4 regions of the Hydrogenophaga defluvii genome follow, and region 4 is predicted to be linked to each of the others. Evidence: predicted binding sites of a transcription regulator. Region 4 holds the regulator's gene; each other region holds the start of a gene.

Region 1 (5,078 bases), on a different contig from region 4:
GAGCTGTTGTGCAATGTTATTCGTGCCTATTTGACTGGCGGTGGCGCCACATCACTTCGTTTGCTGGGGGGGGGCAGAAAGCCTGCTAAATGCTACGAGCAGTTGGCGCGGGATTTTGGTATTTCTGTCGAGTGTTTGGGGATGAAGTCTCTTTACTCAATGCTCGATCTGGTGGCGCTTCAGTTGGAGGGGAATCAAAGCGAGCGATGTATTATCGTTGCTGTTCCTCTTGGTATTAGCTATTTGTGTGGACAAGTGCCCTCCCAACGACTTGGGTGGCTGTCAATGAAATTTGAAGTTGATGCATTCCCGTCTGATTTCCCTTGCTACGCTTTCACGAGCAGCCGCCGATCATGTCACTATAGAGGGAAAGTATTGTGGCGAACTGCGCCGCCACTGATGGTGGGGACGGATTTGCAGCTTACATCTGACAAGCTTTCTCTTTCGATGCTTGAAAGTCTGGATGGCTTTGAGGTGGTGCTGTTTACGATCAATCGGGAAGAAAAAATCCGAAACCCACAATTTTTAGATGCCGTTTCGTCCATTTTGAATGCAAATCGGGAGGCTTGCTTTGTCTGGACTGGCCGTGCTAGAGTGCCCGAGATAGACAATTACTTTCGTGCCAGGGGGGTGCTGGAGCGTACTTTTTTTGCGGGCTGGGTGGTTCCAGATGCTTTGCTGCGGCGAGGCGATATTTTTCTTGATACGCCACGCTTGTCGGGAATGACAGCCGCAAAAGGGGTGGCTAACGGTATCCCTGTTTTGACCTTTACAGGTGCGCATTCGTGGGTTAATTTTTTCGCCGAAGAATTAAATTGCCCTGATGTGCTGAAAAGAAATCCTTTGCTTGCCCAAGCGTGGATGGCTATGCGAGACAATGGTCTGAAGCTGGAGTGCGAAAGCGTTGAAGTATATGTGGCGCAAGCCCTCCGTTTGATTGCCGATCATTCAGTTCGATCAGTGTACAGTGATTTTTTGAAAAAATTCGCCAGCTGTTTTTTCAATGGGGATTTTGACTATGCCAACATGCATATGAATAATTTCATGGACTCGATAGATTGAATTCCCTGAGTTTTCGGGGTGTTCGGAACTGCTTGGATGGTTGTTTGTTGTGCTGCGAATATCCCATTGAAATCAATTTTTTCAATGGCTTCGGTTTTTCTATGGTGTGCGTGGTTGCGCGAAATTGAAATTGCTGGCGATGGCATTTGTCTCAAAATGCGTCTTCCTGTAATCTTTGTATTTTGAGTCAAACTTTATTGCGTTTTGTTTCTCGAGATAAATATACCAATAAGGCTTCTGTTGCGAAATCGACAAATTCCTTTTTATATCCACGCTCTACAAGTTCCCAGCGAAAAGTGTTGCAGAGTTTAGATTTTCTAAACCAGCCCATCTTGTGATTATTTTTGAATTCGACTGCTTGCTCGCATACGTCTTCGATGATTCGTGATAGTCTGGATGCAGATTGATGTGCGCCGGGCTTGCTTGCCAGTTCTGGTGGAAATCTTTTGGCAATGTCCGCAGCCGCAGATTTGGCAAAACCGGTTTCTTTTGCGTAGTTAAAGATTTTGAGCATTTTGGGTGCAATCAATAACAAAGGGCTTCAATAGAAGCCCTTTGTTGATTGTGAGTTATGAAGTTTTCAATTAACCACGGCACGAAGAGGGAGCGTACTTTGGAATCGACGCGTTGCAAGTCCAGTTGACGGTTTGACCGTTCCAAGATGGGGTAAGTGTAACGATAAACGCATTGGTGCCAAGAGCTGCTGTTGCAGAAACGGCAATCGTTCCACCCGCTCCAACTGTGCCGTCTGCGACGTATTGCGACGAGGAGATTGAAATGCCAGTGATACTGGTGCAGCCGTTTCTAAGTTGGCAAGATTCGGTGACGGCTGTGCGAGCTGACGATGCACCCAGCAGAACTTCCGAGGTCCGGGCACGAATCGTGTAATCTTGGTATGCGGGAAGTGCAACTGCTGCCAAGATACCAATGATCGCAACGACGATCATGAGTTCGATGAGGGTAAAACCTTGCTGTATCTGTTTCATGGATGAATCTCCTAGTGCGCACGACGGTGTGCGTCCCGTGACCAAGCAATATTGATGCCGACTGCAAGCGGGTGGTTTAACGCGTCTTCTCAGAAGAGATGGATGTACGTGTGGTTGTGGATTGACAATTTTTGTCATTTGATGCTCTGTACTCCCGTACGATCGTGCAGAGGTGCCAATTTTTGCGCAAGTCTATGTACGGCTTCATGTACTACGTCATCCCAACGGCCGGCACGGCGTTGCCTTATCACTTCAACGTCGGCGTACCAAGGCATGTGGGTTTCATTTAGTCCATAACGCCACTCCGGAACTTGCGGTGCCAGCACTAGGGTCGCTTTGCCTATGCTTCCTGCGTAGTGAACCGTCGTGTTGCAGACTGTCACCACTGCGTCTAGCGCGGCCACCAGTGCTGCAAATTCGTCGAGGTCCGAAATTGCTTCTGCCCAGTGATGCGGTGTGAAACCAATTGCCTTTGCGTCCTTAAGTGCTTGCTCGACAGGGCCATACTGGAGGCTGACCCAAGTGCCTTGCATTGATCGGGATATGTGTGCAAAGTCTTGAATCTGCATGGTACGCAGGCCCGTTCTGGTTAGTTCAGTTCCGCCTTTCCAGGAAAATCCTATCCATGGACCTTGCCCTGCTTCGGCCAAGCGTTTTCGCCAATGATTGACCCGTGCGGGATCAGCCTTTAAGTAGGGTTGTTTTGGAAAAGCTGTATTGTTGAGTCTGAAATGACTGGGTAAGTCGCCAAGCGCGGCAAAGTAGTCCATAGTGCCCAAATCGTTGACCCAGGCAAGGTCCTTTTTTTGTCTAGAGGGAATGACTGGGATATCGGGAAAGGAGCGCGCCAGTGTCTTTGCCACGCGCTCATGTGCTTCGAGTACAAGCTTTGCAGGCTGCAGTGCCAATAGGTCTGGTAGGCAAGACGCGAACATTACCTGGTCACCCAAGCCTTGCTCTGCAAGCACAACAATTTTCTTTCCTTTGAGGGGTTCTCCGTTCCAGCGCGGAAAGGGGAGCATGCGAAAACTATGTGTTTGACTGAAGCCTCGCCACGCATAGTCAACCCACCCGCGTCGCCAATCGTGCTGCTGAAGCAACAATTGGCCGCGCATCAGGCGCACCGCTGGATTGTGAGGTGTTGTTTCGATCAGCTTGTCCAGTATGGCAAGCGCTTCGTCGATCCGACCGAGATATCCCAAGGACAGCGCATGATTTGCCCCTACCTTGACCATGCCGTCTTGTCCCAACCGTTCGTAAATCTGCACTGCTTCCTCGTACCGACAGCACATCAACAAAACTGAAGCAAGGGGACTTAGATACTTTGACGTACCATCCAACTCGTGAGCACGTTGTATAGCGGTTAACGCCTCTTGATAGCGCTCGAGGGCATGTAGTGAAGCGCCTAGCTCGGCCAATAGGTTCGCATTGTCACCACCGCAGCCTAGTGCGTTCCGAAATGCACTAATTGCATCTGCATGTTGTTCTCGGCGTGCATGAACTTTGCCGAGCCTGTGCCACGCGTGTGCATGCTGCGGGTTCTGGGACAGGTGTGTTTGAAGTTGTGTTGTGGCGGATTGCCAATCCCCAGCCTTGCTGTACAACTCATTGAGGGCCAGCGTTTCCGCCTCGCTGGCTTTTGATGGTATTTCGCGTTCCGCTAAGTTGATGGCAGCATTAACTTGTCCCGCGCGAACAAGGGCATCGATGGTCGCCCAAGGCATTTGACTCTCGGGCGCTTGCAGACTGAGTTCCGGTAGTGCATCGCTATTCCGCTTAACATTGACTTCGATGTCGGCCTCTGACATCTCGGCGTCAAAAAGTGCTGCATTTCCCCGTGCCGCCGCGTATTCGGGGTCGATATCAAGAGCTTGTAGCCAACAGGCCTTGGCCTCGGCTATTTCACCCTTTGCGCGTAGGGTGATTGCAAGATTATTCCAGCTTCTTTTATCAGATGGGGCGTGACTCAAAGCCAGTCTAAGAACACTTTCGGCCGCTGGATAGGCTTCAAGTAGCATGTAGCAATAGCCGAGTTGGGCGAGCATCCGAGGTTCTTCGGGCCTAAGATTTTTGGCGAACAACGCATGCTCCAGAGCGGCATTGAATGACTGTTGTTCTGAGAGCACCATTGATAAACCCAGGTGCGCATCCGCGTGGCTGGCTTGTAATGCTAGTGCCTGACGAAAATAGCTCTCGGCCAATTGATCGTTATGGCGTAGGTATTGAATTTCGCCTAGAAGGCAAAAAGAGGTGGCCTGCTTATCTGGCGTCTGAGGGTTTAGGTTTTGCGCAGCGTCCAAGGCTTGCTCAAATTGACGCTCCCGCATAAGGTCGCGAACGGCAGCCTCTGTCCAACCGTTGGTGCGGCGTCGTGTGAGGTGGTCAATGAGTCGGCGCAGCATCATGGGTGACCGCCGGGTTGAAACAATGTGGCCAAGGCAGAGGAAACCGTGTCTAGCACTGGCCCCCATTCATGCAATGTTTTTTGGCGAAGCACACTCAGTGATGGATGCCACACAGTTGTCTGGTCATGAAAGCCGTATGGCCAAGCTGGGGCGGCCGGCGCAAGGACTAAAGCAGGGATTCCAAGTGCACCACAGAGATGCGCTTGGGTCCCGCAGACTGCGACAACATAGTCTAGGGCGCAGGTCAATGCGGCAAGTTCGTCAAAACTTTCGAGTGCTTGAGGCCAGGCCTGGGGTCGCCAGCTGCTCGCCAGAGGAGCTGCCCCTTGATCAGAAGCGGCTTGACCATGCTGGAGGCTGACCCACTGGATAGGCAGGTGTTGCAAATGTTGAGCAAGCAGCGACTGCGCGATACTGCAGTAGTGCTTGCCCGTTTGCGGCATTCCGCCCATCCAAGCAATACCGACACTAGGGTGCTTGTTGTTCGAAAGACGCCCCCTCCAAAAATCGACACGCGATGGGTCAGCCTTGAGATAGGCCGGTGGTTTGCTGACAAAGTCCTCGGGGCAAACGCGAAAAAAACGCGGCAAACTGCCAATGGGTATCTGCCTGGTTATGCGCGGGC
Region 2 (5,078 bases), on a different contig from region 4:
GACAGCGCCTCCTCGTTCTGACCCTTGCTGTCGTAACGCACCAGCGCCAGTGGCCGCGCACCACCCGGCAACTTGACGCCCCCCCGGGCGTTGACACGCTCCACCGCCCACAGCAGGTTGCGGAACACCGACTCGCCGGTGTTGGCCAACGGGCCCGAGAACACCTCAATCATGCCGATGCGCACGGGTGCCGCCGAGGGCGCGGCCGCGTTTTGCGCCAGCGCGCCACCGGCTCCCACCGCCCAACCCAGGCCTGCGATCAGGCCAGCCACCAGCTGGCGGCGAAGTTCTCTCATGTGCTTCATGTTCAGGAATACCTTGTGCCAACCGCACGGAGGGGCACGATTGCCACCTGTCGCCAATGCGACAACTTTCCGCCGATCAAGGTCGCGGAGTGTAATTCATAATTACAGAGCGGATTCACCCAAGCCCGTCAGCTTGGCAGGGTTTCTGCCCCCGTTGTCCGATCCGGTGCCAGCTCCGACAAAGGCCAGCGAGGCCGCACGTCAAAGCGGTAGCTGATCGTTTCACCGCTCGCCGGCAACAAGCCGGCCAACACGCGCATGCCAGCGGCCAGGGCGATCATCGCGCCGTTGTCGGTGCACAGGTCCAGCTCGGGGTAATGCACCCGCACGCCGCGCGCCGCGCACCCGGCATTGAGCTGCTGGCGCAGCAGGCTGTTGGCCCCCACCCCGCCCGCCACCACGAGGCGCTTCAGGCCCGACTGCGCCACCGCCGCCAGCGACTTTTTGACCAGCACCTCGACGATGGCGGCCTGGGTGGACGCGGCCACATCGGCCACCACGTGGGGCGGCAGTTGCGCCACCGTGCCCACGTCGTGCTGGGCCAGTTGTTTCTTCACGGTGGTCAGCACCGCCGTCTTCAGGCCAGCAAACGAAAAATCCAGATCGCCACTGTGCAGCAGCGGGCGCGGCAGCTTGTGCGCCGTCGCGTCGCCCTGCCCGGCCAGGCGCGACAGCGCCGGCCCGCCGGGGTAGCCCAGGCCCAGCAGCTTGGCCGATTTGTCGAAAGCCTCGCCGGCCGCGTCATCGATGGTCTCGCCCAGCAGTTCATAGCGGCCCACGCCATCCACCCGCATGAGCTGCGTGTGACCGCCTGACACCAGCAAGGCCACAAACGGAAACTCGGGCGGATCGGCGCTCAAAAAAGGCGAGAGCAAATGCCCTTCCAGGTGGTGAATGCCCAGCACCGGCTTGCCCAGCGCGGCCCCCATGGCCACCGCCACACCCGCGCCCACCAACAAGGCGCCCGCCAAGCCAGGGCCTCGGGTGAAGGCCACCAGGTCCACCTCAGCCAGCGTGCGCCCAGCGCGGTTCAACACCTCGGTGCTCAACGGCAGCACACGGCGGATGTGGTCGCGGCTGGCCAGCTCGGGCACCACGCCACCATAGGCCTGGTGCATGGCGATCTGGCTGTGCAAGGCGTGCGCCAGCAGGCGCGGCACACCGGCCTGCGTGGCGGCGGCAGACGCGTCCACCAGCGCCACGCCGGTTTCATCACAAGAGGATTCGATTCCGAGGATCAACATGGTCCCAGTGTAAAAGCCCCGAGGGCACGGATATTGCTGCCGCCACGGGGACATGAAATCCGGACTCCATTTCCTGCTCGCCGCCAAATGCTGCGAAATCGCCGAGTTGCAGCAACTCACGCTCACCGCCGAATTGGTGGATGCGAGCGCACGTCTGGTGCACGAGCTGCAGCGCGAGCGTGGCATGAGCAACCTGTACCTGGGTTCAGCCGGGCAGCGTTTTGGTGCCGAGCGTTTGGCGCAGGTGGCGCAGACGGCACACGCCGAACAAGCGTTGCGCCAGCACTTCGACCAGCTGGACACCCAGGCCACGCAGTTGCGCCAGGGCGCGCGGCTGTTTGCGCGCATCGCCTATGTGCTGCACGGGCTGGCTGCGCTGCCGGCCCTGCGCCAGCAGGTGGGGCGCGGTGCGTGGCTGCCCGCGCAGGCCACCGCCGCCTACACGCGGCTCATCGCTGGCCTGCTGGCGGTGATCTTCGAAGCGGCCGACACCGCCAGCGACCCGGCCATTTCGCGTCTGCTGGTGGGGTTTTTCAACTTCATGCAAAGCAAGGAACTGGCCGGCCAGGAACGCGCCACCGGCAGCGCCCTGTTTGCCAGCGGCCAGGCCGACGACGCCGGGCAGCAGCGGCTGACCTATCTGATCGAGTCGCAAGAACGTGCGCTGGAGGTGTTTGCGCAGTTCGCACCGGGCGAGGCCGTTGCGCTGTGGCAGCGCAGCGACGATCCCAACACCCGAGCCGCGCTGGAACGCATGCGCCGCATGCTGGGCGCCACGGTCGCGGGCGGCGCACTCAACCCGGAGCTGAGCCAACGCTGGTTCGACACCTGCACCGAACGCATGGAGGCCATGAAAGCGGTGGAAGACCACCTCAGCAAAGACCTGCGCGCCTTGTGCCACCAGCGCCGCGAACACCTGGGGCAGGAGCTGCAGGCGCTTGATCAGGTACCCACCAGCGTGCTCCCTGTCGGCTTGGACTTTTTTGATGCCACACCAGACGGCTCGCCGTCGCCGGGCTTGCCCCTGGGGACGCAGCTGCAGCACTCGGTGCTGGAGCTGGTGCAAGCCCAGGCTCAAAGGCTGCAAGCCATGTCGGCCGAGCTGGACACCACCCGCGCCAGCCTGAACGAACGCAAGCTGGTGGAACGCGCCAAGGGCCTGCTGATGGCACAGCGCCAGTTGAGCGAGGCCCAGGCCCACAAGACGCTGCGCCAGCTTGCAATGAACCAGAACCGCCGCCTGGTGGACGTGGCCGAAGCTGTGCTCGCACTGGCCGATCTGACCACGGGCACCGTGCACCCGCACACGGATGCTGCAACGCACAAATAACGTGCTTGTGCCCCGTGCCGGTGCACAAACGGCCGCATCCCGTCCAGCGTAAGGGGCAAAACCAGCTGGCACACAAACTGCTTAACAGTTGACGAGGCACCCACCAAGGGCGGTGGGTACCAACCGTCAGCCAGACACAGGACAACGGCGTCCGTATTCGCAGCGCAACCCGCGCTCCGAGACGGACGCCGTTGTGCTTTCTGGAACCGCATTTTTGTTGGCCTACAGGAGTTGAACATGGACACACCCGTCACACCCGCTGTCGCACACACCGACACAGCCTCCCGCCGCGACTTCCTCAAGACCGCCGCCGCCGGCACCGCCTGGTTCAGCACGCTGGGCCACCACGGCGCGTGGGCCGCCGGGTCGGATGCACCCGAAAAGAAAGAGGTCAAGATCGGCTTCATCCCGCTGACCGACTGCGCCAGCGTGGTCATGGCCTCGGTGCTGGGCATCGACCAGAAGTACGGCGTCAAGATCATCCCCACCAAAGAGGCGAGCTGGCCCGGCGTGCGCGACAAGCTGGTCAACGGCGAGCTGGACCTGGCCCACGTGTTGTACGGCCTGGTGTACGGCGTGCACCTGGGCACGGCCGGCCCCAAGAAGGACATGGCTGTGCTGATGAACCTGAACCAGAACGGCCAGGCCATCACCCTGAGCAAGAAGCTGGCGGACAAAGGCGCCGTGGACGGTGCCAGCCTGGCCAAACTGATGGCCACCGACAAACGCGAATACACCTTCGCCCAGACCTTCCCCACCGGCACCCATGCCATGTGGCTGTACTACTGGTTGGCGGCGCACGGCATCAACCCCATGAAGGACGCCAAAGTCATCACCGTGCCGCCACCGCAGATGGTGGCCAACATGCGCGTGGGCAACATGGACGGCTTCTGCGTGGGCGAGCCCTGGAACCACCGCGCCATCATGGACGGCATCGGCATCACGGGCACCACCACGCAGGACATCTGGCCCGAGCACCCGGAAAAGGTGCTGGGCACCACCTCGGAATGGGTGCAGAAATACCCCAACACCGCACGCGCTGTGACGGCCGCCATTCTGGAGGCCGGCAAGTGGATCGATGCCGGTCTGCAGAACAAGCTCAAGATGGCCGAGACCATCGCCGACCGAGCCTACGTGAACACCAGCGTGGACGCCATCAACCAGCGCATCCTGGGCCGCTACCAGAACGGCCTGGGCAAGACCTGGGACGACCCCAACCACATGAAGTTTTTCAACGACGGCGCGGCCAACTTCCCCTACCTGAGCGACGGCATGTGGTTCCTCACCCAGCACAAGCGCTGGGGCCTGATGAAGGACCACCCCGACTACCTGGGCGTGGCCAAGTCCATCAACCGCATCGACATCTACAAACAGGCCGCCAGCGCCGCCAAGGTCAGCCTGCCCAAGAGCGAGATGCGCAGCCACAAGTTCATCGACGGCGTGAGCTGGGACGGGAAAGACCCGGCCAAGTACGCCGACAGCTTCAAAGTCAAAGTCTGAGGAGCACGCCATGGTCAGCGCTGTATTTCACTCACCCCTGGATGCGAGTTCCATGAACCCCAGCAACGCCCCATCTGCCCCCGAGCGGCCCGCCGCCAAGGTGGCCCCCTCGGTGGCTACGGTGGCCGCCCCCAGCCGACCACCCTTCGACTGGCGCGGCCTGTGGCTGCGCGTGTTGCCGCCGATCTTTGGTTTGGGCCTGCTGGTCGGCATCTGGGCCCTGGTGTCGGTGTCCACCGGCAGCAGCATACCCTCGCCCGCCGCCACCTGGGAGGCCGCCGTCAAGCTGTTCAGCGACCCCTTCTACCGCAACGGCCCCAACGACCAGGGGATAGGCTGGAACGTGCTCTCGTCGCTGCAGCGCGTGGCCGTGGGCTTCGGCCTGGCCGCACTGGTGGGCATCCCCGTGGGTTTCATGATCGGGCGCTTCACCTTCCTCTCGCGCATGTTCAACCCACTGATCAGCCTGCTGCGCCCGGTGTCGCCACTGGCCTGGCTGCCCATCGGTCTGCTGGTGTTCAAGGGCGCCAATCCGGCCGCCATTTGGACCATTTTCATCTGCTCCATCTGGCCCATGGTCATCAACACCGCCGTGGGCGTGCAGCGCGTGCCACAGGACTACATGAACGTGGCCCGCGTGCTCAACCTCAGCGAATGGAAGATCCTGACCAAGATCCTCTTTCCCGCCGTGTTGCCCTA
Region 3 (5,078 bases), on a different contig from region 4:
CGTCTCGCGGTACCAGGCGCGGATGCGCTGCGAGATGGCGACGATGGAAAACCGCTGGCCCAGCAGACAGGCACTGGCCAGGGCAGCTTCGGTCAGGCCGGTCACGGGGCAGGGCAGCACCTCGCGCAGGGCGTTCAGGCCTGGGTCGCCGAAGGCGGCCACCACCACGGCGTCATGGGCCGCGTGGTGTTCGGCGGCCAGCTGGGCGGTGGCGTAGGCACCGATCATGGCCTCGAAGCGGGTCTCGATGTAGGCGACGCCCAAGGGGGCGGTCAGCACCTCGATCTCGGTGCCGGGCGAGGCGCTGCGCACCGCTTCGGCACGGATTAGCTCGGACACGCTGTCGGAGATGTTGGGGTTGATGAGCAGCAGCTTCATGATGGGTTTCCTCGGCGTTGGGGCACCAGCGATGGTGCGCCACAGGTGAGGAAACGGCCACGCCCGGGGCGCGCGTGGAAGGCGCCGTCCCACACCACTTCGCCGCCAATCAGGGTGACGGCGGGCCAGGCACGCAGCGTCTGGCCGGCGTAGGGCGTGTGGTCCACGGCGTGGTGCAGGTGGCTGTTGTTGAGCACAAACTCGCGCTCGTCCCAGATCACCAGGTCGGCGTCGCTGCCGATGGCGATCGTGCCCTTGCGCGGGTGCAGGCCGTAGGCCTTGGCCGGGTTGGTGGCGGTCAGCTCCACAAAACGCTCCAGCGTCAGCCGGCCGCCCAGCACGCCGGCGCTGTAGAGCAGGGGCAGGCGGGTTTCGATGCCGGGGATGCCGTTGGGAATGTGGCGAAAGGTGACTTCTTCACCGCCCGGCTTCTTGCCTGCATCGCCTTCGTAGTTGAAGGGCGCATGGTCGGAGCTGAACACCGTGAACAGGCCGTCGTTCAGGCCGTCCCAGATCACGCGCTGGTTGGAGGCGTCGCGTGGCGGCGGGCTGCAAACGCAACGCGCACCCTGGTAACTGTCGTCGATGCCGAGATCGGCGGCGGTCAGGAACAGGTACTGCGGGCAGGTTTCGGCGAACACCTTGAGGCCGTGCGCGCGCGCCCAGCGAATCTGCTCCACCGCCTCGCGGCCCGATACATGCACGATGAGGATGGGCACGTCCACCAACTCCGCCAGCGAAATGGCGCGGTGGGTGGCCTCGCGCTCCACCAGCATGGGCCGGGCGTGGGCGTGGAAACGCGGTGCGGTGCGGCCGGCGGCTTCCAGGCGTTTGCTCAGCCACTCGATCGCATCGGCGTTTTCGGCGTGGATCATGGCCATGGCGCCGTGCTGGCGCGCCACCGCCAGCACGTCCAAGATCTGGCCGTCGTCCAGCTTCAGGTCGTCGTAGGTCATGTAGACCTTGAACGAGGTGTAGCCCTCGGCGATCAGGGCCGGCAGCTCTTCGTTCAGCACCTGGGGTGTGGGGTCGCTCACGATCAGGTGGAAGGCGTAGTCCACGTGGGCCTTGCCTTCGGCGCGGCGGTGGTAGTCGTCCACGGCGGCGCGCAGCGACTGGCCTTTTTCCTGCGCGGCAAAGGGAATCACCGTGGTGGTGCCCCCGCAGGCCGCGCTGCGGGTGCCGGTGTCGAAATCGTCGGCCATGCGCACCGGCGGGGCCATGGGTTGGTCGAGGTGGCAGTGGGCGTCCACACCGCCTGGGGTGACCACCCGGCCGGCGGCGTCGATCTCGCGCCGGCCGGCCGGCAGGCCCCGGCCCAGGCTCACGATGCGACCGCCCTGGATGCCGATGTCGGCGTCGAACACGTCGCTCGCCGTGGCCACGCGGGCGTTGCGCACCACCAGATCCAGCGGCTCAGACATGGGGCACTCCCGCACCAGTTGGCGTCATTTGCACCAAACAAGTGCTGACATTGTTGTTGACAAGATGTTCGACGATCATTTTCAAGTTTCCTGCGGAGGGTGGTGCAACTTGTGTGCCAAGTCGGACGGTGTGACCGGGCTGATGTGGCATGGTGCGTATGGTCTGCGCTTTTTGTTATGTTGGCACTAGTGTTTACACTTATGTCGACAATATGTGCTTCGGGCATCATCCAATCCATTGGCACGGTCGGTGCTGTGTGTGGTGCCGGGTCGTCACGGCCGTGCTTTTTTTTCAGGAGAACCCATGTCCCTCTCTCTGCGTCTCGGGGTGCTCACCCCTTCGTCCAACACCGCGCTGGAGCCGCTGACCTCGGCCATCGTGGCGGGTCTGCCCGGCTGCAGTGCTCACTTTTCACGCTTTCGTGTGACCGAGATTTCCCTGCAGCCTCAGGCGCTGGGGCAGTTTGATGACAGCAAAATCCTGGCGGCCGCCGAGCTGCTGGCCGATGCGAAGGTGGACGTCATCGGCTGGAGCGGCACCGCCGCCGGCTGGCTGGGTTTTGACGCCGACCTGCGGCTGTGCGAACGCATCGAGGAGCGCACCGGCATCCGCGCAACCACGGCGGTGCTGGCCTTGAACGAGTTGCTGGCCCTGCGCAACATCCGGCAGCTCGCGCTGGTGACGCCTTACACCGGCGATGTGCAGCAGAAAATTGTCGACAACTACCGCAACATCGGCGTCGAGGTGGTGGCAGAGCGCCACCTGGGCATCTGCGTCAACCACGACTTCGCCCTGGTGCCGCCCGACACCTTGCATGGCCTGATGCGCGAGGTGGCCCAGGCCCGGCCGCAGGCCATTGCCACCTACTGCACCAATCTGCACGCGGCCCAGCTGGCGCCGGCGGTGGAGGCCGAGCTGGGCCTGACGCTGCTGGACACGGTCAGCACCACGGTCTGGGGCATGTTGCGTGCGGCCGGCGCATCGCCCGCCGCCGTGCAGGGTTGGGGGAGCCTGTATGCCTGGCAGTGAACACGCCGACGCCTGCTGCGGCGCCGACGCCCACGAACCCGTCGATAGAATGAAACGGCTGGCCGGCCTGTTGCTGCCAGCGTCCCCCACGCTTCGCCCCAAGGTCCAGATGCCCCGCACCGTCCCACCCGAATCCGCCGAACGCCTGGCGCGCGAAAACGCCAACGACGAGATTTACGAGCGCATCTACATCGCCATCCTGGAACACCGCCTGCACCCCGGCACCAAGCTGGGCGAGGACCGGCTGGCGAAGATTTTTGACGTCAGCCGGGCGCGCGTCCGCGAGGTGCTCAGCCGCCTGGCGCACGAGCAGATCGTGGAGCTGTACCCGCAGCGCGGCGCCTTTGTGGCCAAGCCCACGCCGCAGCAGGCCATGGACGTGTTCGAGGCGCGGCGCCTCATCGAGCCGGCCATTCTCAAGCGCCTGGTTACCCACCTCACACCCGACAAGGTGGCTCGGCTGCGCCAGCATCAGGAGCTGGAGCTGGATGCGCGCCGGCGCGATGATCGCCGTGCGGTCGTGCGGCTCTCGGGCGAGTTCCACGTGTTGCTGGCCGAGCTGGCGGGCAACAGCGCGCTCTCGCGCAGCCTGCGCGAACTGGCGTCGCTCACGTGTTTGATCATCCTGCTGTACGACGCGCCCACGGCCATGAGCTGCCGCGCCGACGAGCACTCCGAGGTGATTGAGGCCATTGCCAAGCGCGACGCCGCACGCGCTGAGAAGCTGATGTTGGCGCACCTCGATCACATCGAGCGCAGTCTGTCACTCGACAGCAATGCGGGCGAGGTCGATCTCGAGGCGGTGTTCAGGGACTGAACTGCTCCAGCACCGCGTCGCGCTTGCGCCGCAGGTGTTCTTCCAGCAAGCGGCGCAGTGCAGCGCCGTCGCGTTGGCGCAGGGCCAACAGCATCTCGGCGTGTTCGGCCAGCGCGCGGCGCCACTTGGTTTCGTCCTGGTTGGAACGGTAGCGCAGCGCGTGCAGGCGCTGGTTGAGTTGCTGCCAGGTCTGGCGCAGCACGGCGTTGCCGGCGCTTTCGCTCATCAGGTCGTGCACCCGCGCGTTGGCCGCGTAGTAGGCCTGCAGGTCGCGCCGCTCGAAAGCGGCCTGCATGTCGTACTGCAGCGCCTGCAACTCGGCCAGGGCGCCCTCGGTCATGCGCTGGGCTGCGCGTTCGGCGGCCAATCCCTCCAGCACCGCAATGACATCAAACGTCTGTTCGATGTCGTCGCGACTGGGTGCCGCCGCGAAGGCGCCGCGCCCCGCCTCCAGCGTCACCAGACCCTCGGTGGCCAGCTGTTTGATGGCCTCGCGCAGCGGCGTGCGCGACACCCCGATTTCCGCGCACAGCACCCGCTCGTTGAGCTTGCTGCCTGGCGCCAGCGAGCCGTCCATCAGCCGTTGCCGCAACAAGCCGACGACCTGGGTGTGCAAGGTGTCGCGCACCACGGTGGTGGAGGGGGAGGACGGGGTGTTGGGCATGCTGAATTATGTATGCAGTGGCGACATGCCTCGGTTCAACCTCATGCACCTCGGTGCGTTTGTCGCTTGCTGTGGTTCAGGTCTTGTGCTATCGTCAAATTGTATTTTGTATTATGTAGACCAAATGGAGACGACATGACCTCACTGAACTTCCACCCCGCCGGCCGCCATGTCCTGGGCATTCCCGGCCCCAGCCCCGTGCCCGACCGCTTGCTGCGTGCCATGAGCTACCCCACCATCGACCACCGCGGGCCCGAGTTCGGCGTGCTGGGCCACCGGGTGCTGGCGGGTTTGCAGCGCATCTTCCAGACACGCCACCCGGTGGTGGTCTACCCAGCCTCGGGCACCGGCGCCTGGGAAGCCGCACTCACCAATGTCCTGAGTCCGGGTGACGCCGTGCTGATGTACGAAACCGGCCATTTCGCGAGCCTGTGGCGCAAAATGGCCGAACGCCTGGGCCTGGCGCCTGAGGTGGTGGCTTTGCCGGGCATCTGCCCGCAGACCGGCCTGCCCAACAGCTGGCGCCGAGGCGTGCAGCCCGACCTGATCGAGCGCCGCCTGAGAGAAGACGGCGGCCACCAGATCAAGGCGGTGTGTGTGGTTCACAACGAAACCTCGACCGGCGTCACCTCCGACATCGCGGCGGTGCGCCGTGCCATCGACGCCGCGGGCCACCCAGCGCTGCTGTTGGTGGACACCATTTCCGGCCTCGCCTCGGCCGATTACCGGCACGACGAATGGGGTGTGGATGTGACCGTCAGCGGG
Region 4 (5,078 bases):
TTTCTGGCCGGCCTGTTGGTGGGCCTGGGTCTGGCCCTGGCGGTGGCGGTCTATGTGACCAAAGTGCCGGTGCCCTTTGTGGACCGGGGCGTGTCGCGCAAGCCCACACAAGACGCCATCGAGGCCGAGAAGAACCGCAACTGGAACCCGAACGCGGGCCTGGCGGGCAACAAGCCGGCAACGCCCAAGGCCGATGCGCAGGCGCCCGAAGAAGGTGCGGTCAAGGCAGAAGGGTCGCCGGCCCCTGCGGCCAAGCCCGCCGCCACGTCCCCGGCCACGTCGTCCGATCCCCTGGGCGACCTGGCGCGCAGCCGCACGCAGGGCAACTCGCCGGCAGGCGGCACGGTGGCGGCAGTGCCGGCCAGCGGCGCCACGGAGTCCGACGCTTTCATTTATTTTGTGCAAGCGGGCGCTTTCCGCACGCCGGCTGACGCCGAGGCGCAGCGCGCCAAGCTGGCCATGCTGGGATTTGACGCCAAGGTCACCGAACGCGAGCAGGCGGGTCAAACCGTCTACCGTGTGCGCACCGGCCCCCACCGTGCCAAGGCCGACGCCGACGCCACCCAGGCCAAGCTGGCCGGCAACGGCATTGAAGCCGCGCTGGTGCGCGTGCAACGCTGAAGTGTTGTTGACCACCCCGTCGCTTGCCCACTGCGTGTGGCCGCATCCCCCTCAAGGGGCGACACCAGCCGTCCGGCAGAGCCGGCCCGGCGGTGTCTCCCGGTTCGGCCGCTTCATGCGCCACGGGTACGGCGCACATGCAATGGATCAGCGACACGCAGCCACGTTTTTGAACTTTTGCCGCCGTGACGCGCTCCACTCGGAGCAACCGCCGTTTTGGCAAGGAGATTGTTGAACATGCAACGCCGCGAATTCACCCAGGCCGTGCTGATGGCCGGCACCGCCTCCACGGGCCTGTTGGGCGCCAGCCACGCGCAGGCCCAGGCCACCTTCAAGGAGGGCAGTGACTACCTCAAGCTGAGCCGCCCGGCCCCCGTCGATGCGCCGGCCGACAAGGTCGAAGTGATCGAGTTCTTCTGGTACAGCTGCCCCCATTGCAACGCCTTCGAACCCGCGTTCGACGCCTGGGCGAAGCGGCAACCGGCCCACGTGGTGGTCAAACGCGCACCGGTGGCCTTTCAGGACAGTTTTGTGCCCCAGCAGCGCCTGTATTACGCGCTGGAGGCCCTGGGCAAGGTCGAGGAGATGCACCGCAAGGTCTTCCACGCCATCCACACCGAACGCCAGCGCCTGGCCACCCAGGACCAGATCGCCGATTGGGTCGCCAAACAGGGTGTGGACCGCGCCAAGTTCCTGGAGGCTTACAACGCCTTCGGCGTGGCCGGCAAAGCCCGCCGTGCCACCCAGTTGCAAGACGCCTACCAGGTGGACGGTGTGCCGTCTTTGGGCATCGCCGGCAAATACTTCACCTCAGGTTCGTTGGCGCAGACGCTGCCGCGCTCGCTGCTGGTGGCCGACCACCTGATCGCACAGTCGCGCAAGGGCTGAGCCACAGGCCCTGGTCCAGGCCCGCCCTCTTCCGGCGGGCTTTTTTGTGCCCGCGCCACGGCTGAGGCCGGAAAGCACCGGCTTACAATGCCATGCAATTTCCATGCCCTACCCAACATGCCGTTCCCGACCCTGACCCACCTCTGCCAGGCCATGCTGCTGACCTTGGCCGCGTGCGCCGGTGTGGCAGCCTGGGCCGAGAAGGCCGACCGCGACAAGCCCATGAACGTGGAGGCCGACGCCTTGCGCCACGAGGACGGCCGCCAAACCAGCGTGTTCACCGGCAACGTGGTGGTGACCAAAGGCAGCATCCTCATCCGGGGCCAACAAATCGAGGTGCGCCAAGGCGCTCAGGGCCAGCAGTTCGGCATCGTGCTGGGCAACGCGCAGCAACAGGCCTTCTTCCGCCAGAAGCGCGATGTGGTCGATGAACACATCGAGGGCGTGGCCGACCGCATCGAATACAACAGCCAGGCCGACACGGTGAAATTCATCGGCCGCGCCGTGCTGCGCCGCTACCGGGGCAGCAACCTGAACGACGAAACGGCTGGCAACACCATCGTCTACGACAACGGGGCCGACGTGTTCACGGTGGACGGTGGCACAGCCACCACGGCCGCCACCCCCAACAACCCCGGCGGGCGCGTTCGCGCCATGCTGACCCCGGTGCCCAAGGCCGACGCCAGCGCCACCGCCCCGGCAAACAGCCCCGCTCCCGTGCTCAAACCCAGCCCCAGCATGGGGCCAGGCAAGCAGTGAGCGCGCACACATCTGCACCGCTGGCGCCCAAACGCCGGCTGGAAGCCAGTGGCCTGCAAAAGGCCTATGGCAGCCGCAAGGTGGTCAAGGACGTGTCGCTGGCGGTGGAAGAAGGCGAAGTGGTGGGCCTGCTGGGCCCCAACGGTGCCGGCAAAACCACCTCGTTCTACATGATCGTGGGCCTGGTGCGGGCCGATGCGGGGCAGATCACGCTCGACGGCCAGGCCGTCGAACGCCTGCCCATCCACCGCCGGGCACGCCTGGGCCTGGGCTACCTGCCGCAGGAAGCCTCGATTTTTCGCAAGCTCAGCGTGGAAGACAACGTGCGTGCCGTGCTGGAGCTGCAGGACGACCCCGCCACCGGCAAGCCCTACACCGCCCAAGCCCTGGACGAACGCCTGACGCAACTGCTGGAAGACCTGCACGTGTCGCACCTGCGCTCGTCGCCGGCTCCCGCCTTGTCGGGCGGCGAACGGCGCCGGGTCGAAATCGCCCGCGCGCTGGCGAGCAACCCGCGCTTCATCCTGCTCGACGAGCCCTTTGCCGGCATCGACCCGATTGCCGTCATCGAGATCCAGCGCATCATCGGTTTTCTCAAGTCGCGTGGCATCGGCGTGCTCATCACCGACCACAACGTGCGCGAAACGCTGGGCATCTGCGACCACGCCTACATCATCAACGAGGGCCGCGTGCTGGCCCGGGGCACGCCTTCGGAGATCGTCGAAAACGCGGATGTGCGAAGGGTGTACCTCGGCGAACACTTCCGCATGTGATGCCCATGAAACCCCCACGCTCCACCGCTTCGCGGGTCGCTGCCCCCCCAGGGGGCTGGCCTGGCTTGGGGCGGCCCTGCGCTGCGGCCGTATGAAGCAAAGCCTTTCGCTTCGTGTTTCCCAGCATCTGTCGCTGACCCCACAACTGCAGCAGTCCATCCGGCTGCTGCAGCTCTCCACGCTGGAGATGGCGCAGGAGGTCGAGCAGATGCTCGACGAGAACCCCTTCCTGGAGCGCAGCGAGGAGGTGGCCGAGCGCGAGGCGTTTGGCGTGGACGCCGAAAACGCACCGGTCAGCACCGGCGATCAGGTGAGCGAATGGAGCGCGGACAGCGGCCCGGCGACCACCAGCAGCGAAAGCGACGACTTCAGCGAAGAGGTGGGCAGCAGCGAGCCCGACTGGGACGGTGATGGCACCGTGTCCTTCACGCCCGACGACGGCGAATGGGGCGGCGAGGCCGCGCCGCGCAACCGCAACAACGCCGACGATGAAACCGCCAGCGCCGCCGAGCTGGCCAGCGAACACATCAGCCTGCAGGCCCACCTGCACCAGCAGGCCCTGGGCCTGCGGCTCAATGAAGAGGAGCGCGCAGCGCTGTACTTCCTGATCGAATCGCTCAACGACGACGGCTACCTGGACGAGCCCATCACCGACCTCGCCGCCGCGCTGGCTGGCGACGACTGGGAGGCCCGTGAAGCCACCGAACAGGTCCTGAACCTGGCGCTGCACTGGCTGCAGAACATGGACCCGGCTGGTGTGGGTGCGCGCGATCTGGCCGAATGCCTGCGGCTGCAAATCGAAGAGCTGCGCAACAGCCCCGCTGCCCAGGCCGCGCTGGCCATGTGCGCGCAGCCGCTGGACCTGCTGGCGCGGCGCGACGCCAAACGCCTGGCCGCCGCCTGCCACCTGGACGAGGCCGTGGTGCGCGAGGGCCTGGCGCTGATCAGCCGGTTGGAGCCCAAGCCGGGCCGGCGCTTCGCCAACGTGGAACGCAACACCGTGGTGCCCGACGTCATCGTCACCAAGGCGGGGCGCGGCTTCAAGGTGCAGCTCAACCCCGACGTGATGCCACGCCTGCGGGTGCACGACATCTACGCCAACGCGCTGCGACAAGGGCGCGGCGACAAGGGCGAAGGCGCGGCCAGCATGCAGCAGCGGCTGCAGGAGGCGCGCTGGTTCATCAAGAACATCCAGCAGCGCTTCGACACCATCCTGCGGGTCTCCAGCGCCATCGTCGAGCGCCAGCGCAACTTCTTCATGCACGGCGAGCTGGCCATGCGACCGTTGGTGCTGCGCGAGATCGCCGATGAGCTGGGCCTGCACGAATCCACCATCAGCCGCGTGACGACCGCCAAGTACATGGCCACCCCTTTTGGCACCTACGAGCTCAAGTACTTCTTCGGCTCCAGCCTGGGGACGGAGACCGGCGGCAACGCGTCGAGCACCGCCGTGCGCGCGCTGATCAAACAGTTTGTGGCGTCTGAAGATGTAGCCAAGCCGCTGTCGGACAACCAGCTGTCGGAAATGCTCAAGGAACAAGGCATTGAGTGCGCACGCCGCACGGTGGCCAAGTACCGCGAGGCCCTTCGCATCGCACCCGCCAATTTGAGAAAACGATGACCCCCACGCTCCACCGCTGCGCGGGTCGCCGCCCCCCGAGGGGGCTGTTCCGCCTTGGGGCGGCCCGGCGGCGGATCGAAAAGCCCACATGAACCAACTCACCCTTTTCCTGCCCTGCGCCGCTGGCGTGGAAGACTTTCTGGCCGCTGAGGTCAAGCGCATCGTGGGCGTGGCCGATGGCGACATGTCACGCTCGCGCGGCGGTGTGTTGCTCAAGGCCAGCTGGCGCGACGCCATGCTGCTCAACCTGCACAGCCGCCTGGCGCAGCGCGTGCTGGTGGAGCTGGCCTACGAGCCCTACCGCAGCGAAGACGACATCTACGAGATCGCCTGCGGTGTGGCCTGGGAAATCTGGATGACGCCCCGGCACACGCTCAAAGTGGAGATCACCGCGCAGCACAGCCCGCTCAAGAGCC

Evidence for each region. Region 4 encodes sigma-54, which starts transcription at its own class of promoters, with help from an activator protein. Its sites were predicted from a motif close to TGGCANGNAANCTGCTTT; they were not measured.
Region 1: ACFQU0_RS13415 (pilin) is a predicted target of sigma-54. The motif match lies at 2,091-2,108, and genes of this name have one in related genera.
Region 2: ACFQU0_RS21475 (CmpA/NrtA family ABC transporter substrate-binding protein) is a predicted target of sigma-54. The motif match lies at 2,946-2,963, and genes of this name have one in related genera.
Region 3: hydA (dihydropyrimidinase) is a predicted target of sigma-54. The motif match lies at 1,904-1,921, and genes of this name have one in related genera.

Annotation. Positions count from the first base shown of each region.
Region 1 covers NZ_JBHTBZ010000039.1:7,383-12,460, reverse strand. The annotation lists gene ACFQU0_RS13425 (tetratricopeptide repeat protein) at 1-1,062, shown strand, start outside; gene ACFQU0_RS13420 (hypothetical protein) at 1,250-1,591, opposite strand; gene ACFQU0_RS13415 (pilin) at 1,647-2,048, opposite strand; gene ACFQU0_RS13410 (tetratricopeptide repeat protein) at 2,183-4,453, opposite strand; gene ACFQU0_RS13405 (tetratricopeptide repeat protein) at 4,450-5,078, opposite strand, start outside.
Region 2 covers NZ_JBHTBZ010000089.1:102,792-107,869, reverse strand. The annotation lists gene ACFQU0_RS21490 (branched-chain amino acid ABC transporter substrate-binding protein) at 1-296, opposite strand, end outside; gene tsaD (tRNA (adenosine(37)-N6)-threonylcarbamoyltransferase complex transferase subunit TsaD) at 434-1,549, opposite strand; gene ACFQU0_RS21480 (nitrate- and nitrite sensing domain-containing protein) at 1,602-2,879, shown strand; gene ACFQU0_RS21475 (CmpA/NrtA family ABC transporter substrate-binding protein) at 3,117-4,379, shown strand; gene ntrB (nitrate ABC transporter permease) at 4,390-5,078, shown strand, end outside.
Region 3 covers NZ_JBHTBZ010000024.1:66,452-71,529, reverse strand. The annotation lists gene ACFQU0_RS10835 (aspartate/glutamate racemase family protein) at 1-378, opposite strand, end outside; gene hydA (dihydropyrimidinase) at 375-1,802, opposite strand; gene ACFQU0_RS10825 (maleate cis-trans isomerase family protein) at 2,107-2,832, shown strand; gene ACFQU0_RS10820 (GntR family transcriptional regulator) at 2,942-3,649, shown strand; gene ACFQU0_RS10815 (GntR family transcriptional regulator) at 3,639-4,313, opposite strand; gene ACFQU0_RS10810 (pyridoxal-phosphate-dependent aminotransferase family protein) at 4,449-5,078, shown strand, end outside.
Region 4 covers NZ_JBHTBZ010000003.1:79,819-84,896, reverse strand. The annotation lists gene ACFQU0_RS00465 (SPOR domain-containing protein) at 1-621, shown strand, start outside; gene ACFQU0_RS00460 (thiol:disulfide interchange protein DsbA/DsbL) at 859-1,509, shown strand; gene lptA (lipopolysaccharide transport periplasmic protein LptA) at 1,627-2,268, shown strand; gene lptB (LPS export ABC transporter ATP-binding protein) at 2,265-3,041, shown strand; gene ACFQU0_RS00445 (RNA polymerase factor sigma-54) at 3,133-4,662, shown strand; gene ACFQU0_RS00440 (THUMP domain-containing class I SAM-dependent RNA methyltransferase) at 4,751-5,078, shown strand, end outside.